2 regions of the Arthrobacter sp. 01L42 genome follow, and region 2 is predicted to be linked to the other one. Evidence: predicted binding sites of a transcription regulator. Region 2 holds the regulator's gene; the other holds the start of a gene.
What was found. Region 2 encodes LexA, which represses DNA repair genes until DNA is damaged. Its sites were predicted from a motif close to TCGAACANNTGTTCGA; they were not measured.
Positions count from the first base shown of each region.

Region 1 (7,629 bases), on a different contig from region 2:
CCGCCCTTGGGGTGGAAGACCGGCAGGCCTGAGCCGAGCTCATCCGGGAAGGAGAACAGGTCCAGCTCCGCGCCGAGTTTGCGGTGGTCGCGGCGCTCGGCCTCGGCAATGCGCTCCTGGTAGGCCTTGAGCGCGTCCTTGGTGGGCCAGGCGGTGCCGTAGATGCGCTGCAGCTGCTGGTTGCTCTGGTTTCCCAGCCAGTAGGCGGCCGAGGACCGGGTCAGTGCGAAGGCGTTGGAGATGAGTTTGGTGTTCGGCAGGTGCGGGCCGCGGCACAGATCGCACCAGATGCTGTCCCCGCTCTTGCGGTCCACGTTGTCGTAAATGGTGATGTCGCCGGCGCCGACCTCGACGTTGACGCCCTCTACGGCCTCGGCGGCGTCATTCTTCCTGCCCAGCAGTTCGAGCTTGTAGGGCTCGTCCTTCATCGCCTCGCGGGCCTCGTCCTCGGACACCACGCGGCGCACGAACTTCTGGTTCTGGTTGATGATCTTCTGCATCATCTTTTCTAGCTGGCGGAGGTCTTCCGGGGTGAACGGTTCCGCGACGTCGAAGTCGAAGTAGAAGCCGTCCGTGATGTAGGGGCCGATGCCGAGCTTGGCGTCCGGGCGCAGCTGCTGCACGGCCTGGGCCATGACGTGGGCCGTGGAGTGGCGCAGGACGTTGAGCCCGTCCGGGGAATCAATGGTGACGGCCTCGACATTGGCGTCCTCGGGAAGGGGCTGGTCCAGGTCCTTCAACTCGCCGTTCACGCGGGCCACAACGACGTCGCGGCGCTCAAAGAAGAGTTCCGCGCCGGTGGTCCCGGTAGTCACCTTGGTCTCTTCGCCGTCGACGAGAAGGGTGATCTGCTGGGCATCTGACACGGGTGTCTCCTATTCAAAGTTAAGGCTTCGTAGCTTGTGGCGTACGGGGACCACAGCCAGCCTCGTCCATGCTATCGGTTTCTCCAGAGGCCAACCAACGCGCCACGAGCGAGCCGCACCGCCGGCCGGTCAGCCGCCCAGCCCGGTGATGGCGAGGTTCCTGCTGATCCCGTCCAGGGGGCTGGACAGGGGGCCGGACAGGTAAGGCTCCTTCCGGCCGGCGGCGCCGGGAGCCGATGCCGGGAACGGGAGGGTCTCCGGGCGGCTGAGGTCCCAGGCCATGGAGGCACTGATGCTGATCCCCCGCGGCCCGGTCCGGCGAGTGGTGCCGCGGATCAGGAGCAGGCGGGTGCCGAACAGCAAGGGTCCGGACTGCTCCTGCGCCTCGTGGAAGAACACCGAATCCACACAGCCCGTGCCGTCGTCGACGCTGATGAACACCACCCGCCGGCCGCCCCTCATGGGCGGGGTCTGAGTGGCCACCCGGACCCCGGCCACCAGCACCTCCGTGCCGTTGCGCAGTCCCAGCAGCTTGTCCGCGGTGGTGACGCCCAGCCGGTCCAGCAGCGGGCGGTGGCTGGTCATGAGGTGCTCGCTGACGTCCACAGCCATCAGGTCCAGTTCCGCGCGGACGTTATCCACCATGCTGGGTGCGGGCAGTGCCGCCTTGAGGTTCGTCAACTCCACGTCCCCCAGCGGCAACGCCAGCTGGCCCTCAATGACTTCCACGCCCTTCCGGAGGGGGCGGGCCTGTAGTTTTTGCAGGTGCTGAACCAGATCCGCCCGGTTGGCTTCTCCCCCGGACGCCCGGTGCAGCGAATCGAAGGCGCCCAGCTGGGCCAGTCGCTGGATGCTGGGCCGACTGAGCCGCGACCTGGCCCGCAGGTCCGCCAGGGAGTCGTAGGGCTGGCCGGCCACAATCCGTTTCAGCTCGGCGCCGGAGAGCCCGAAGATACCGTTCAGGCTCAGCCGGATGCCCAGCCTGCCCCGGTCCGGCCCGGATTGCACCCGCTCCACCCGGTACTCGGCCTGGCTCCGGTTGATGTCGAGGGGAAGGATGGGGATCCCCAGCCGGCGGGCCTCGGCCACGAGCAGGCGTTTGGGGTACATTCCAGGGTCGTGTTCCCAGAGCCCTGCGAGGAAGGCCTCCGGGTGGTGTGCCTTGAGCCAGGCCGATTGGTAGGTGGGCACGGCGAAGGCGGCTCCGTGGGCCTTGCAGAACCCGAAGCTGCCAAAGGCCTTCAGCGTGCCCCAGACCTTGTCCACCACCTCGGGACTGTAGTTCCGGGCCCGCGCCTCCTTCCGGAAAAACTCCTCCACCCTGGCTTCAAGCTCTTCGTTGCCCAGCGCACGGCGGAACTCGTCGGCCCGCGCCAGCCCGCACCCGGTCATGACGTCGAAGGTCTTGAGGATTTGTTCGTGGAAGACCGTGACCCCGTGGGTTTCCTGAAGGACAGGTTTGAGGTCCGGGTGCGGGTAGACCTCGGGAGCGAATCCGTGCCGGTGCTCCAGGAAGGGCCGGACCATGTCGGATTTCATCGGGCCTGGACGGAACAGCGAGATGTCAATGATGAGGTCGTTGAACTCCCGGGGGGCCAACTTGCCGATCAGTTCGCGCTGGCCAGGGGACTCGATCTGGAAGCAGCCCAGGGTGTGGGTGCTGCGGATCAGTTCAAAGGTTGGCTCGTCATCGAGCGGGACGGCGTTGAGGTCGATGTGCCCGTCCTCGGCGATGTAGTCCGGGCCCGTCCCGTCCGGCCCGGCCGGATGCGCGCCGGCGGCCACCACCTCGGCCTTGGACGGGTGGAGCCGGATCACTTCCCGGACGGCGAAGGCCATGGCGCTCTGCATCCGGACGCCAAGGACATCGAGTTTCAGCATGCCCATGGGGTCCATGTCGTGCTTGTCGAACTGGCTCATGGGCAGGCCAAGGCCGCTGGGCTGCACGGGGGTGCGGTCCAGCAGGGTGGCGTCGCCGAGGATGACGCCGCACGGGTGCATGGAGATGTGGCGGGGCAGCCGGTCCAGCCGCTCCGTGAGGTCCACCAGCAGGTCCAGCTGCTGGTTCTCGGAGAAGCCTCGCTGCTCCACCCGGTCAGCGAATTCCTTCAGCTCGGGTTTCTCCACGAGGGCTTCGCGGAAGTGCCGGGCCGAGAACCGCCACAGCTGCTTGGCGATTTCCCCGACCTCGCCGTCGTCCATGCCCAGGGCCAGGCCGGCATCGCGCACGGCACCGCGAGCGCGGTACCCGTTCTGCATGCTCATCAGCGTGACGCGTTCGGCGCCGAAGCGCTCAAAGATCTTCCGGTAGACGTTGTGCCGTTCGGCGCTTTCGACGTCGATGTCTATGTCCGGCAGCGTGGCACGGTCGCGGGAGAGGAAGCGTTCAAAGATGAGGTCGTGCTCGAGCGGGTTCACCTGGCTGATGTCGATCAGGTAGTTGACCAGGCTGGAGGCGCCCGAACCGCGCGCGGCCGCCCGGATGCCCAGGGCCAGGATCATCCGGGAGACCTCTGCGACGGTCAGGAAGTACGAGGCGAAACCCAGCGAGTCGATGATCCGGAGCTCATGCTCCAGCCTGGCCCGCAGCTGCTGTTCCCGCTGCCCGGAAATGCCCGGGAAGCGGCGGCCGATGCCGGCCTCACACCGCAGGGTCAGTTCGGCGAGCGCGTCGCCGTCGATCCCGATCACGGATGCCTCCGGGACCACGGGCTGTTTCCAGCCCATGTCGGCTTCCGGATCCATGCGGCAGCGGTCCGCGAGCGCCTCGGTCTGGGCCAGGAGCCGCTTGAGGTCCGCCGTGCCGTAGCCGGCGGCGTGGATGATCTCCTTGCCCAGCTGCAGCATCCGGGCCGCCGATTTGAGCCAGCCCTGCCCGTTGGGCTGCAGCAGCGGGGCGGCGGAGAGCTCGGGGAGGGATTTCAGTGTCCGGGCCGAGTCCAGCACATCGGCGGTGGCCGCGCCGTCCTCAGCCACGTACCGCACAGCGTTGCTCAGCACGGCGGGCACCCCGTGTTCTGCGGCGAGTTTGAGCATGCGCACCGCGTGGGCGGTGCTCAGCGGTTCCCCGGGCGGGCTGAGCTGGGACACAACCTCTGCCGCCAGCGTTCCGGGGGGCATGGCGTCCAGCCAGCGTTTGAACAGGGTGCGGGGCCGCAGGTAGCGCCGGCCGCCCATGGCCCGGCCGACGTCGGAGTCCGGGCCGATCAGCACTGTCAGGACCGGCTTCAGGGTTTCCGGGTGCAGGGTGCGGGAGGCCAGTTCCGCCCGGGTGACGGCCACCGGCACTATTCCCCCGGCCTTGCCCGTGGTGCGGGCGTGGGCGTCGGAGATCAGCCGGCACAGCGCCCGGTAGCCGGCACCGTTGTTGTGTCCCTGCGCCAGCACGACGACGCGTCCCCCGAGCTGGGTACGGTGGTCGCCGTCGTCGTCAAAGACTGCAAGGTCCACCCCGACGATTGCATCCAGCCCGGCTGCCATGCACGCCTTCAGGTGCTTGACGGTTCCGTACAGGCCGTCGCGGTCCGTGCAGGCCAGCGCGGTGGCGCCGTCAGCGGCGGCCGCGGCGGCAAGTTCCTCCGGCCAGGAGACGCCATAGTGGGCGCTGAACGCGGTGGAGACGTGCAGATGGGTGAAACTCATGCTGATTCGGGCTTCCGGAGGGGCTGCAGGGCGTCGTGGATCTTCAGGAGCCGCCACCGGCCGCTGCCGACATGCCGGGTCAGGTCAAGGGTGAGGGTGGAATCCGCGGCGTGATCCCCGGCCGCACGCACCTGGACCCGCCAGATCTCATGGTCCACCAGGCCCGGCCCGCTTCCGAGTGGCGCCCGGCGTTCCTCGGCCCACCATTGGCGGCGTTCGTACCAGCGGACGGGGTCCGCGCAGACCGTGTAGCACCGGCCGGCCCAATCGAGGCGCAGGGGCTGGCCCGAGGGCGTGCAGACGACATCCACGGACTCGCTGAAAATACCCACGTTGCCTCCCGACCCAGTCCGGGCTGGAGCCGGCCCAGTCCCCGCTTCGACTTCCTACGTCCATTCCGCATCCGGCGCCCTCAGTTCCAGGCGCCATGATTTTATTCGAACATATCTTCGAATAAATTCAGTCTACGTCGGAGAGGCGACAAAACCCAGATCGGGGGTGGACTCACGCAGGTACAGGTAGCAGGATTGAGCCATGAGCTCCCATAACGCACTCCTGAAGCACGTAAGCATCGCCGCCAAGGATCCAACCTTGGTGGCGACTTTTGATATTGACGGAAACATTCCCGGCCAGGGCGCCTACGTGGTGGGGCTCTTGGCAGCCACCCCGGACTATTCCCACCAGCGCAGGATGGGGATCGAGTTCATGAACGGCGAAGCCGTGTCCTTCTACTGCTTCAGCCACGACGGCACCGAGGAAAATTTCGACCTCAAGGGGGTCGAACACTCGGGCAACACCATTACCGGCCATTTCCCGCTTACGACTGTGCTTGGCCTGCCCAAGGGCCATCTCATGACGGCCTTCAGCGATTGTGACGGCCGGGACTACCAGGCCAACGTGCCTGTCGAAGAAGCCCTCTAGGCATCTTCTAGGAGCTGGACTTGTACACTTCCAGCTCGAGCGTGATGAAGGCATCGATCATCGCCCGGTAGGTCTTCTCGACAAGTTCGACGTCGATGTCCTTCTTTTCCGCCGTGGCGCGGACGTGTTCGATGACCCGCTCCACGCGCCCGGGCGCACGGACCTCGGCGCTGTCCGCCTTGAGGGTCCCGGCGATCCGGATCAGCCGTTCCCGGCGCCCGATCAAGGACACAATCTGCTCGTCCACCTCGTCAACAGCCACCCGCACGGCGGCGAGCTGTTCGCGGTCGGCCTGGGCGGCCTTGTCGTCTGCGTGATTTGTGGGCATGTGCATGACAGTATCGAAAGATGCAGCCACGAGTCGACTTCATATCGCTAGGTGTCCGCAGTGTTGACGCCTCACGCCGCTTCTACGTCGATGGCCTCGGATGGCCGGTCCACCGGGAAGTCCCCGGGGAGGTGCTCTTCATCCAGGTCAACCACGGCCTCATCCTTTCGCTCTGGGACGCGGGTCAAATGCAGTCCGAGGCGGCCACCGATCCCCCTGCCGGCATTGCGTGCATCACGCTCAGCCACAACCTGGCCGGCACGGCGGACGTCGACCGGGTGATGGCCGAAGCCGGGACCGCGGGAGCCCGCATCGTTGCGGCACCGAAGACCCAGCCCTGGGGCGGCTACACCGGCTACTTCGCCGATCCCGACGGCTACCGCTGGGAGGTCGCCTTCAACCCCGACTGGTCGGTCGACGGCGGCGGCAAAGTAACGCTCTGACTCAGGTAACCAGTGCCGCCCCGTGCCTTGGCAGCCGCCGGGCAGCCGCCAGACAGGCCGGCGTACCGCTAGAACAGGCTCCCCACCGGCTGGATGAGTTCCGGTGAGTCATTCCTGACGTTCCCGACGGCGGTGCCGACGGCGTCGATCGTCCAGCCTTCCGCGACGTCGTGCGCCCCGGCCCGGACCAGATCCACGAGCCCGGCCGCATCATCGGCCTGCGGGTCCAGCCACGTCTGCATGGTCTCGCGGTTCATGGGCAGCGGAACCCTGTCATGCAGCGCGGTCAGCTCGGCCAGCATTCCCCCGGCGTAGCCCTCCGGCGGCGAGTCGGTGGTCATGATCGAGGTCGAGAGCATCCAGCGCTCCGGGTCACCCTCTGCCTTGGACGGATCCCGCCACCATTCATAGAGTCCCGCGAAGACAATGGGGCGTCCGTCCTTGGGATGGACGTAGTAGGGCTGCTTGGTGCGGCCCTCGCCCTTCCACTCGTAGTAGCCATCCGCCGGGACGGCGCAGCGACGGGCGCGGGTCGCTTTCCGGAAGGCGGGCTTCTCCAGCACGGTCTCGCTGCGGGCATTGATCATCTTGGACCCGATGCCCGGGTCCTTGGCCCAGGACGGCACCAGGCCCCAGCGCGCAATGTGCAGTTGGCGGACCGGTTCTCCCTCCACAAGCCGTTCGAGCAGGATCGGCACATCAGCCGTCGGGGCCACGTTCCACGACGGCGGAATCGCGATCTCATCCTCCAGCCCGGCATCGAATTCGGCCAGCAGGTCTCCGACGGCCCGGGCCATCACGTAGCGTCCACACATGGCATCAGCATGCCACCGCACCCATCCCATGTCATCCGGGCTGCCGCCTGAGCCCGCCGAGGTCGCCGGAAACGTGCGAAGTCGCCGGAACTTTCCGGCGATTTCGCATCTTTACCGCGAATTCGCGTCGAACGGCGAAGGGGGCAGCGCTCTCTGCGGGAATAGCGGGCTGCAGGGTACGGTTGTTGGCAGTGACGTACGACTTCAGTTGGCGCCCGGCCCGATACGCCGGCCCCATCCACTTACTTGAGGAGAACTTCGTGGACTTCACCCCCGAATCCGGCACCATCACTATGTTTTCGACCACGTGGTGCGGCTACTGCAACCGGCTGAAGAAGCAGCTGGACGCACAGGGCATCGGGTACACCGAGATCAACATCGAGGAAGTCGAAGGCACGGCCGATCTCGTCGAGCAGCTCAACGGAGGCAACCGCACCGTCCCCACCGTGCTGTTCCCCGACGGCACCGCCGCCACCAACCCCTCCGCAGCTGAGGTCAAGAGCCGGCTCGCCGCCTAGGCCCTTCCTGCATCCCAGGACACCACCAAACCACGACGGCGCGGCCTCCCAAGGGCCGCGCCGCCGCCCGTTGCGCCAGTAACCAGTAAGTTGTGC
Region 1 covers NZ_JBFTSL010000003.1:236,156-243,784, forward strand. The annotation lists gene thrS (threonine--tRNA ligase) at 1-866, opposite strand, end outside; gene AC1DN2_RS04230 (DNA polymerase III subunit alpha) at 996-4,508, opposite strand; gene AC1DN2_RS04235 (DUF6504 family protein) at 4,505-4,840, opposite strand; gene AC1DN2_RS04240 (hypothetical protein) at 5,043-5,429, shown strand; gene AC1DN2_RS04245 (chorismate mutase) at 5,437-5,763, opposite strand; gene AC1DN2_RS04250 (VOC family protein) at 5,778-6,200, shown strand; gene AC1DN2_RS04255 (SOS response-associated peptidase) at 6,269-7,015, opposite strand; gene AC1DN2_RS04260 (mycoredoxin) at 7,276-7,533, shown strand.
Region 1: AC1DN2_RS04235 (DUF6504 family protein) is a predicted target of LexA. The motif match lies at 4,946-4,961, and genes of this name have one in related genera.

Region 2 (7,629 bases):
GAACACGTAGTTGGAATCAGACGCGGCCGGGGTCAAGCCCAACCGCGTCAGTTCCGACACGATCCGGTCGCGCTGGCGCTTGATGTCCTCGACGTCCGCCATGAGCGCCTCCCGGTGGCGCAGGGCAGCCAGGGCCGCAGCCTGGGTGATAGCGGAGAGGTGGTACGGGAGACGGACCAGGCGCAGGGCATCCGCGACCTCCGGGGCCGCGGCCATGTAGCCGAGCCGCGCACCCGCGAGGGCGAAGGCCTTGCTCATGGTGCGCGAGACGATGAGCCGCTCCCGGCCAGGCAGCAGGGTGAGGGCACTGGGCGTGCCGTCGTGGGCGAACTCGTGATAGGCCTCGTCGACGATCACGATGGTCTGGCTGGCCTCGCCGGCGTCATAGACTGCCTCGACCACATCAAGGCCCAGCCCCGTGCCGGTCGGGTTGTTCGGGGAACAGAGGAAGACAATGTTGGGCTGAAGCTCGCGGACTTGCTGTGCCGCTGATTCCGCACTGAGCCCATAGTCGGACGCGCGGGCCCCGACGACGTACTCCGTATCCGTGCCGGAGGCCAGCAGCGGGTACATCGAATACGTGGGAGGGAACCCGAGGGCCGTCCGGCCAGGGCCCCCGAAGGCCTGGAGGATTTGCTGAAGGACTTCGTTGGAACCATTCGCGGCCCAGATGTTCTCCGCGTCCAGCCCATGGCCAAGGTATTCGGCGAGGGCTTCGCGCAATTCGGTGAATTCGCGGTCCGGATAGCGGTTCAGCCCGGCAGCGGCGGCGCTCACGGCTTCGGTAATCGCGGCGCGGACATCGGCCGGGACCCCATGGGTGTTCTCGTTGACGTTGAGCAGGATGGGGACGTCCAGCTGCGGCGCGCCATACGGACGCAGGCCACGCAGATTGGTTCGGAGGGGCAGTCGGTTGAGGCGCTCAAGCTGGTCAGTCACGTGACCAGTTTAAGTGGTAGCGGGACGGGCGCTGAAACTGTGACGCCCGCGACGGCACCCGGGGGTGGCTACTTGGACGGAACAAACAGTTGCTGGCCCGGCATCACACGCGCGGCGTCCAGATTGTTCAACTGCACGATATCGGCCACAACATCGCGGGGATCGCGCTCCGGGGCCACCGACCCGGCAATGGCCCAGAGGGACTCCCCCGGTTGGACTGTGACGGATACGGTCGGCGTCACCGAGAGCTGGTCTGCGGAATCTGCCGCTTTCGCGGGAGCGTTGAGGAATCCGCTGAAGGACAGGATGAACGCCGCCAGCAGAATCAGGGGGACGCCGAAAAAGACGAAGCGTCCGCGCCGGGTGAGCCGAAGCGGCGGCTGCTTGGTCCGGCCGCCGGAAACCGCGGCGGCGGCTCCTTGCTGCGCCCGCGACTGCGCGGAGCCGCGGCGCCTGGCGTTGAGCGGGTACACGTTGCCGTGACTGGAACCGCTTTGGGCGAGGCCGCCGTGTCCGATGCTGCCGTGTCCGATGCTGCGGCGATCCACTGCGCCACCCGGACCAACACCACGGTGGCGGGTCGTGACGCCCTGAATGTTAGTGCCGTCAAACGCGCTTGAAACTGACATGAACTGAGCCCTCCTGGACCATAAGTTGCCGCCCGGCGTACTCACGTACTCGCCGCCAACCGGCCGAACCTTCGAACATAGAACCGAACATTGTCTGCGAACCCAGATCGTTGGAATCGAACACATATTCGAATCTTGCTGGTTCTGTTTTAGCACTTACTAACGAACGATGTCGAGACTCGCTAGAACAAATGTTTGAAAAAGGTCTGCGGCTGGCCTATTTTTGAGGGACAGGACAACCACTTTCGAACTCCCACTTTCGAACTAAAAGTGGGAATTCATTCGTAGTTGATCAGCAGGGTCTGACATTTCAGGCCGGAAGTTCCCGGTGACAGCAGCCACGGCAGCCGGGCGGAACGGAAAGGCGTTGGCGAACATGGCAGCACAAGCCACCGGCGGCAGGGCCACCCCACGGAGCCCGCAGCCCGCCCGGGCCCCCAAGAGCCTCACCGTCCGGCAAAAGAAAATCCTGGAGACCATCCAGCGGTCCGTCACGGACAAGGGCTACCCGCCGTCCATGCGCGAAATCGGAGACACCGTCGGTCTCGCCAGCCTGTCGAGCGTGACCCACCAGCTCTCCCAACTGGAAAAGCTCGGCTACCTGCGGCGTGATCCGAAGCGGCCCCGGGCCATGGAAGTGCTCATGCCGCTGACCCTGGACGAGGGGGCCACGCCGATATCTGGTATCGAGAAGTCCAGCCCCTTGCGGGCCGTAGGCGGCCTGTCGGTAACCGAGCTCGCCAGCGCCACTGACACGGCAATGGTGCCGTTCGTCGGACGCATCGCCGCCGGCGGGCCGATCCTCGCGGACCAGGTGGTGGAGGACGTCATGCCGCTGCCCCGCCAACTCGTGGGCCATGGCGAACTCTTCATGCTCAAGGTGGCCGGCGACTCGATGATCGACGCCGCCATCTGCGACGGCGACTGGGTGGTTGTCCGCCGCCAGGGTGATGCCGTGAACGGCGATATCGTTGCCGCCCTGCTGGACGACGAAGCCACGGTCAAGACCTTCCGCCAGCGGGACGGCCACACGTGGCTGTTGCCGCAAAACACCCAGTACGAGCCCATCCTGGGCGACCACGCCGTCATCATGGGCAAGGTCGTATCGGTACTGCGCTCCCTCTAAACTGCGCTCACTCTAAACTGCGCTCCCCTTAGCCATCCGGGGCATGCTGCCAGTTCCTAGCGGCCACCCCGCGGCGGATTTCCGGCGCAGGGTGACGGCCCCGGTTTGGGACTTAAGCTTTCGCGGAGTCTTTCGCCAGGCGCTTCAGGGCTGCCATGGCTATCGATGAATCGGTGGTGGGCCAGAACGGCGGCAGCGCGGCGCGCAGGAAGCCGCCGTAACGCTCTGTGGAGAGCCGCGAATCCAGCACTGCCACCACGCCCCTATCCGAGGTCGAGCGGATCAGCCGTCCGGCGCCCTGCGCGAGGCGGATGGCGGCGTGCGTGGCCGAGACGGCCATGAAGCCATTGCCGCCGGACTGGGCCACGGCCCGCGAACGTGCCGTCATCAGCGGGTCGTCCGGCCGCGGGAAGGGAATCCGGTCGATGACCACCAGCCGGCAGGACACGCCAGGGACGTCGACGCCCTGCCAGAGGGACATGGTGCCGAACAAACACGTGTCAGGTTCGTCGGCAAACTGCCGCACGAGCGCCGTCATGGTCGACTCCCCCTGGCACAGGATGCTGAGGCCCAGCCGGGGCCGCATGGCCTCGGCTGCTTCCTCTGCGGCGCGCCGCGAGGAGAACAGGCACAGGGCGCCTCCGCCGGAGGCGCGGATCAGCTTCTCGAGTTCGTCCAGGGCCTCGGGGGACGTTCCGCGGCCGGGTTTGGGTAGGTGCCGGGCTACGTAGAGGATGCCCTGCTTCGGGTAGTCGAACGGGGAGCCGACGTCGACGCCGGTCCAGCTCGGGGCGCCGTTGCCAACCAGGCCCAGGCCGCCGGCGGCGGGTTCGAAGGCAGCGCCGATGGTCAGTGTGGCCGAGGTCAGGATGACGGTGTGGTCCGCGAACAGGCCCTCGCGCAACCGCCCTGCGACGCTCAGCGGGGCAACGTTGATCAACGCCGGCGCGCTCTCGTCCGGCTGGGAGTAGCCCTGCGCCGGGTCGAAGCTGCTGTTGCGGGAGAACCACACGACTTCGCGGTTTTCGCGCGCGGCCAGGAGGCGTTCACAGAGCTCCAGGATGACCATGAGGCGCGAGCGGGCCAGCTGCCGTCCGCCGTCCGCCGACACGGAGCTGTCCCCCTTGGAATCGGACAGGGCGGCGCGGCACGCGTCGCGCAGTTGGTCGATGCAGTCCAGCTGCTCGCTGTTCAGGCCGTTGGGCATCAGCCCGCTGGGGACGCCGTCGATGGCGAGCTCCAGGTGGGCGGCGGCATTGTTCAGCGCATCCACGGTGATGCCCGTGTGCTTCCGGGCCCCGGACGCGGCGGCGTGCACCATCGCCACGGAGAGCTGGCCCGAGACCGCGCCCGTGACGCGGTCCTGAAGTTCGTGTGCTTCATCCACCACGACGACGTCGTACTCGGGCAGCACCGCCAGGCCTTCGAAGGCACTGACGGCGAGCATGGCGTGGTTGGTGACCACGACGTCGGCATCGGCGGCGTTCTGCCGTGCCAGTTCGCTGAAGCATTCGGCCGCGAGCGGGCATTTCTGCGCGCCGAGGCACTCCATGGAGGTGACCGAGACCTGGCGCCAGGCCCGGTCCGTGACGCCCGGCATGAGCTCGTCGCGGTCCCCCGTGGCGGTCTCCTCGGCCCATTCGCGCAGCCGGACAACTTCCTTGCCCAGCTGGGAGGACGGCCCGCCAAGTGCGGCGGCGAAGTGCGGCACGGACGTGTCCTCGCCGAGGGAAAACAGCTGTCCCTCGGAAGGTTCTTCGGACGGGAAGCCGCCCTCGAGTTTGTGCCGGCAGACGTAGTTGGACCGGCCCTTGACCAGGGCGACCTTGACGGGCCGCTCCAGGGCAGGGGTGATGGTCTTGAGCAGCCTGGGCAGGTCCCGGCCCACAATCTGCGTTTGCAGTGCCAGGGTGGCGGTGGAGACCAGGGTGGGTTTGTTGCTGGTCAGCGAATGCGCGATCAGCGGAATCAGGTAGGCCAGCGACTTGCCGGTGCCGGTGCCGGCCTGGACCAGCAGGTGATCGCCGCTGTCTATCGCGCGCGCCACCTGCCGGGCCATTTCGTGCTGGCCATCGCGGCTCTGCCCGCCCATGCCGGACACGGCACGGTCGAGCAGCTTAACAACAAACTCCTCGCCGGCCGCGCCGGCAACCGAACCGGCGCCGGTGTCGGCGTCGGCGTCGGCCGGCCCAGCGTCAGCTGGTTCGGCGTCGGCTGGTTCGGCGTCAGCTGGATCGGCGTCGGTCCTGGTCACCGCAGCCTCAGTCATTGCTGATGAAGGGATCCAGTTCGGCGGCGAGTCCTTCACGCACCATCACCACGGCACGGGTCCCGGTTTCCTCGTGGTCGAGGCTGAGGATCTCGGCGTCGCTCTCGTGGAGCTTGCTAATCAGATCCCCGCGGTTGTACGGGATGAGCAGTTCAAGCTTCACGCTGGGCCGCGGAATGCCGTCACTGATGGCCTTGAGCAGTTCCGGAATGCCTTCGCCGGTGCGGGCCGAGACCACCACGTGGCGCGGCTCGCGCTGCTTGAGCCGTTCGACCACGAACGGGTCAGCGGCGTCGGCCTTGTTCAGGACAATGATTTCCGGAACCTTGCGCGCGTCGACTTCGCTGAAGACCGTCCGGACAGCCGCGATCTGGCCTTCCGGATCCGGGTGCGAGACGTCCACGACATGCAGGATCAGGTCAGAGTCGGCGACCTCTTCCAGCGTGGAGCGGAATGCCTCCACGAGCTGGGTGGGCAGGGAACGGACAAAGCCCACGGTGTCGGCCAGGGTGTATCCCAGCCCGTCAGCGGTTTCGGCCTTGCGGACGGTGGGGTCCAGGGTGGCGAACAGGGCGTTTTCCACCAGCACCCCTGCGTCGGTCAGCCGGTTCAGCAGCGAGGACTTCCCGGCGTTGGTGTACCCGGCGATCGCGACGGAGGGCACGGCATTACGACGGCGGTTGGCGCGCTTCGTTTCCCGGGCAGGCTTCATGGCGGCGATTTCGCGCCGCAGCTTGGCCATCCGGGTGCGGATCCGGCGGCGGTCCAGTTCGATCTTGGTCTCACCGGGACCACGCGAGCCCATGCCGGCACCGGCGCCGCCCACCTGGCCACCGGCCTGGCGGGACATCGATTCACCCCAGCCGCGCAGGCGCGGAAGCAGGTATTCGAGCTGGGCGAGCTCCACTTGGGCCTTGCCTTCACGGCTCTTGGCGTGCTGGGCGAAGATGTCCAGGATCAGCGCTGTACGGTCAATGACCTTGACCTTGACGATGTCCTCCAGCCCGCGCCGCTGGGACGGGGCCAATTCGGCGTCGACGACGACGGTGTCGGCGCCGGTGGACATCACGATTGCTTTCAGTTCCTGTGCCTTGCCGGAGCCGAGGAAAGTCCCGGGATCGGGCTTGGCACGCCGCTGGACGAGCCCGTCGAGGACCTCGGAGCCGGCCGTCTCAGCGAGGGCGGCAAGTTCACGCAGGGAGTTCTCGGCGTCCGCGAGGGTGCCCTCGGTCCAGAGGCCGGCCAGGACGACGCGCTCAAGGCGCAACTGCCGGTATTCGACCTCGGTGACGTCTTCGAGCTCGGTGGACAGGCCGGCCTTGCGGCGCAGTGCGTGCCGTTCCTCAAGGTCCTGCTGGTCGCCGTCGAAGTTGGTGTACACCTCGTCCAGGCGGGAGATGGCCTGCGCCTTGCCGAGCACCGACGTCGGGCTGCTGGTGCCAGCACCGGCGGCGGTGCCATGGCCGGTGCCGCCGCCGCGGCCTGGGGCGGGGGTGTCCTTGGAAAGGATCCGGTCGATTACAGCTTGAATCTCTTCAGGGCTCATGTCCTGGGCTGCTGAATCGGGTCCGGTGTTGGGGTGGCTGGTCATGGTCTCCTTTAAAGGTTCGGCACTTTCAGAATAGTGCCGATTGTTGCTCTGTGGGGCGGTATTCGCGCTGGGCTGACGGCGGGGGGTCATGCGGGCCTCCTGGAATGCCTGCGGCAACGGCGCCGGGGCGGGGCTGGCTCTGTGCGGAGCGGTGGCTGGGGACGGTAGAGGCGGCTACGGCGCCTGGCTGCGGGGACACTGGCTGTGTGGGCGGTGCCGGTGCCGGTGCCGGTGCAAAGACGTTGAGGTAGGTGCCTCCGCCACGCCGGGCCCGGGAGCGGGCCAGGGAGCACGGTGCTCGAAAAACCGTGCCAGCAAGACACGGTGCCTGGGAAATGGCTGGATTCCAAGTGGTGCGGGCGCCCGCGGGTGAGAAAACTCACCCCTGCAATGGCGCACTCAGCGGAAGGCGTTTACCTGCATCGCTACGGAGTCCCTCGGGGTCCCTGACAAGGACGGGACGGGACCCGTGCCGGCTACTTGGAGATCAAGATCATGTTTTGTAGCGTAGCAGACGCCGGCGCTCCCACTCGGTTTCCCATACGGGCTGGCCGCGAACTAATCTGGCCCATTATGGAGTCTGCACACTATTTCAGCGCCCAGCCGGCCGGGCCCTTTACCCGTAAGCCGCTCACTGTGGATCTTGCCGGTGAGACGCGCCGGCTGCAGACGTCCTCGGGGATCTTCAGCCCGGACGGGATCGACAAGGGAACGGCCGTGCTGCTGGCCGACGTCCCGGCGCCGTCGCCGCAGGGCAACCTGCTGGATATCGGCTGCGGCTGGGGACCGATCGCCCTGACCATGGCCCTGCGGGCACCGCACGCCCAGGTCTACGCGGTGGACGTGAACGAACGCTGCGTGACCCTGACCAATGAAAACGCCGGGCTGTTGGGGCTGCACAACGTATCCGCCAGCACGCCGGACGCCGTGGACCCCGACCTGCGCTTTGACACCATCTGGTCCAACCCGCCGATCAGGATCGGCAAGGATGAACTTCATGCCCTCCTTCGCCTGTGGATTCCCAGGCTGGCGCCGGGCGGATCGGCCTGGCTCGTGGTCCAGAAGAACCTCGGCT
Region 2 covers NZ_JBFTSL010000004.1:179,543-187,171, reverse strand. The annotation lists gene AC1DN2_RS05135 (histidinol-phosphate transaminase) at 1-939, opposite strand, end outside; gene AC1DN2_RS05130 (LysM peptidoglycan-binding domain-containing protein) at 1,008-1,412, opposite strand; gene lexA (transcriptional repressor LexA) at 1,945-2,694, shown strand; gene AC1DN2_RS05120 (ATP-dependent DNA helicase) at 2,807-4,963, opposite strand; gene hflX (GTPase HflX) at 4,956-6,554, opposite strand; gene AC1DN2_RS05110 (class I SAM-dependent methyltransferase) at 7,128-7,629, shown strand, end outside.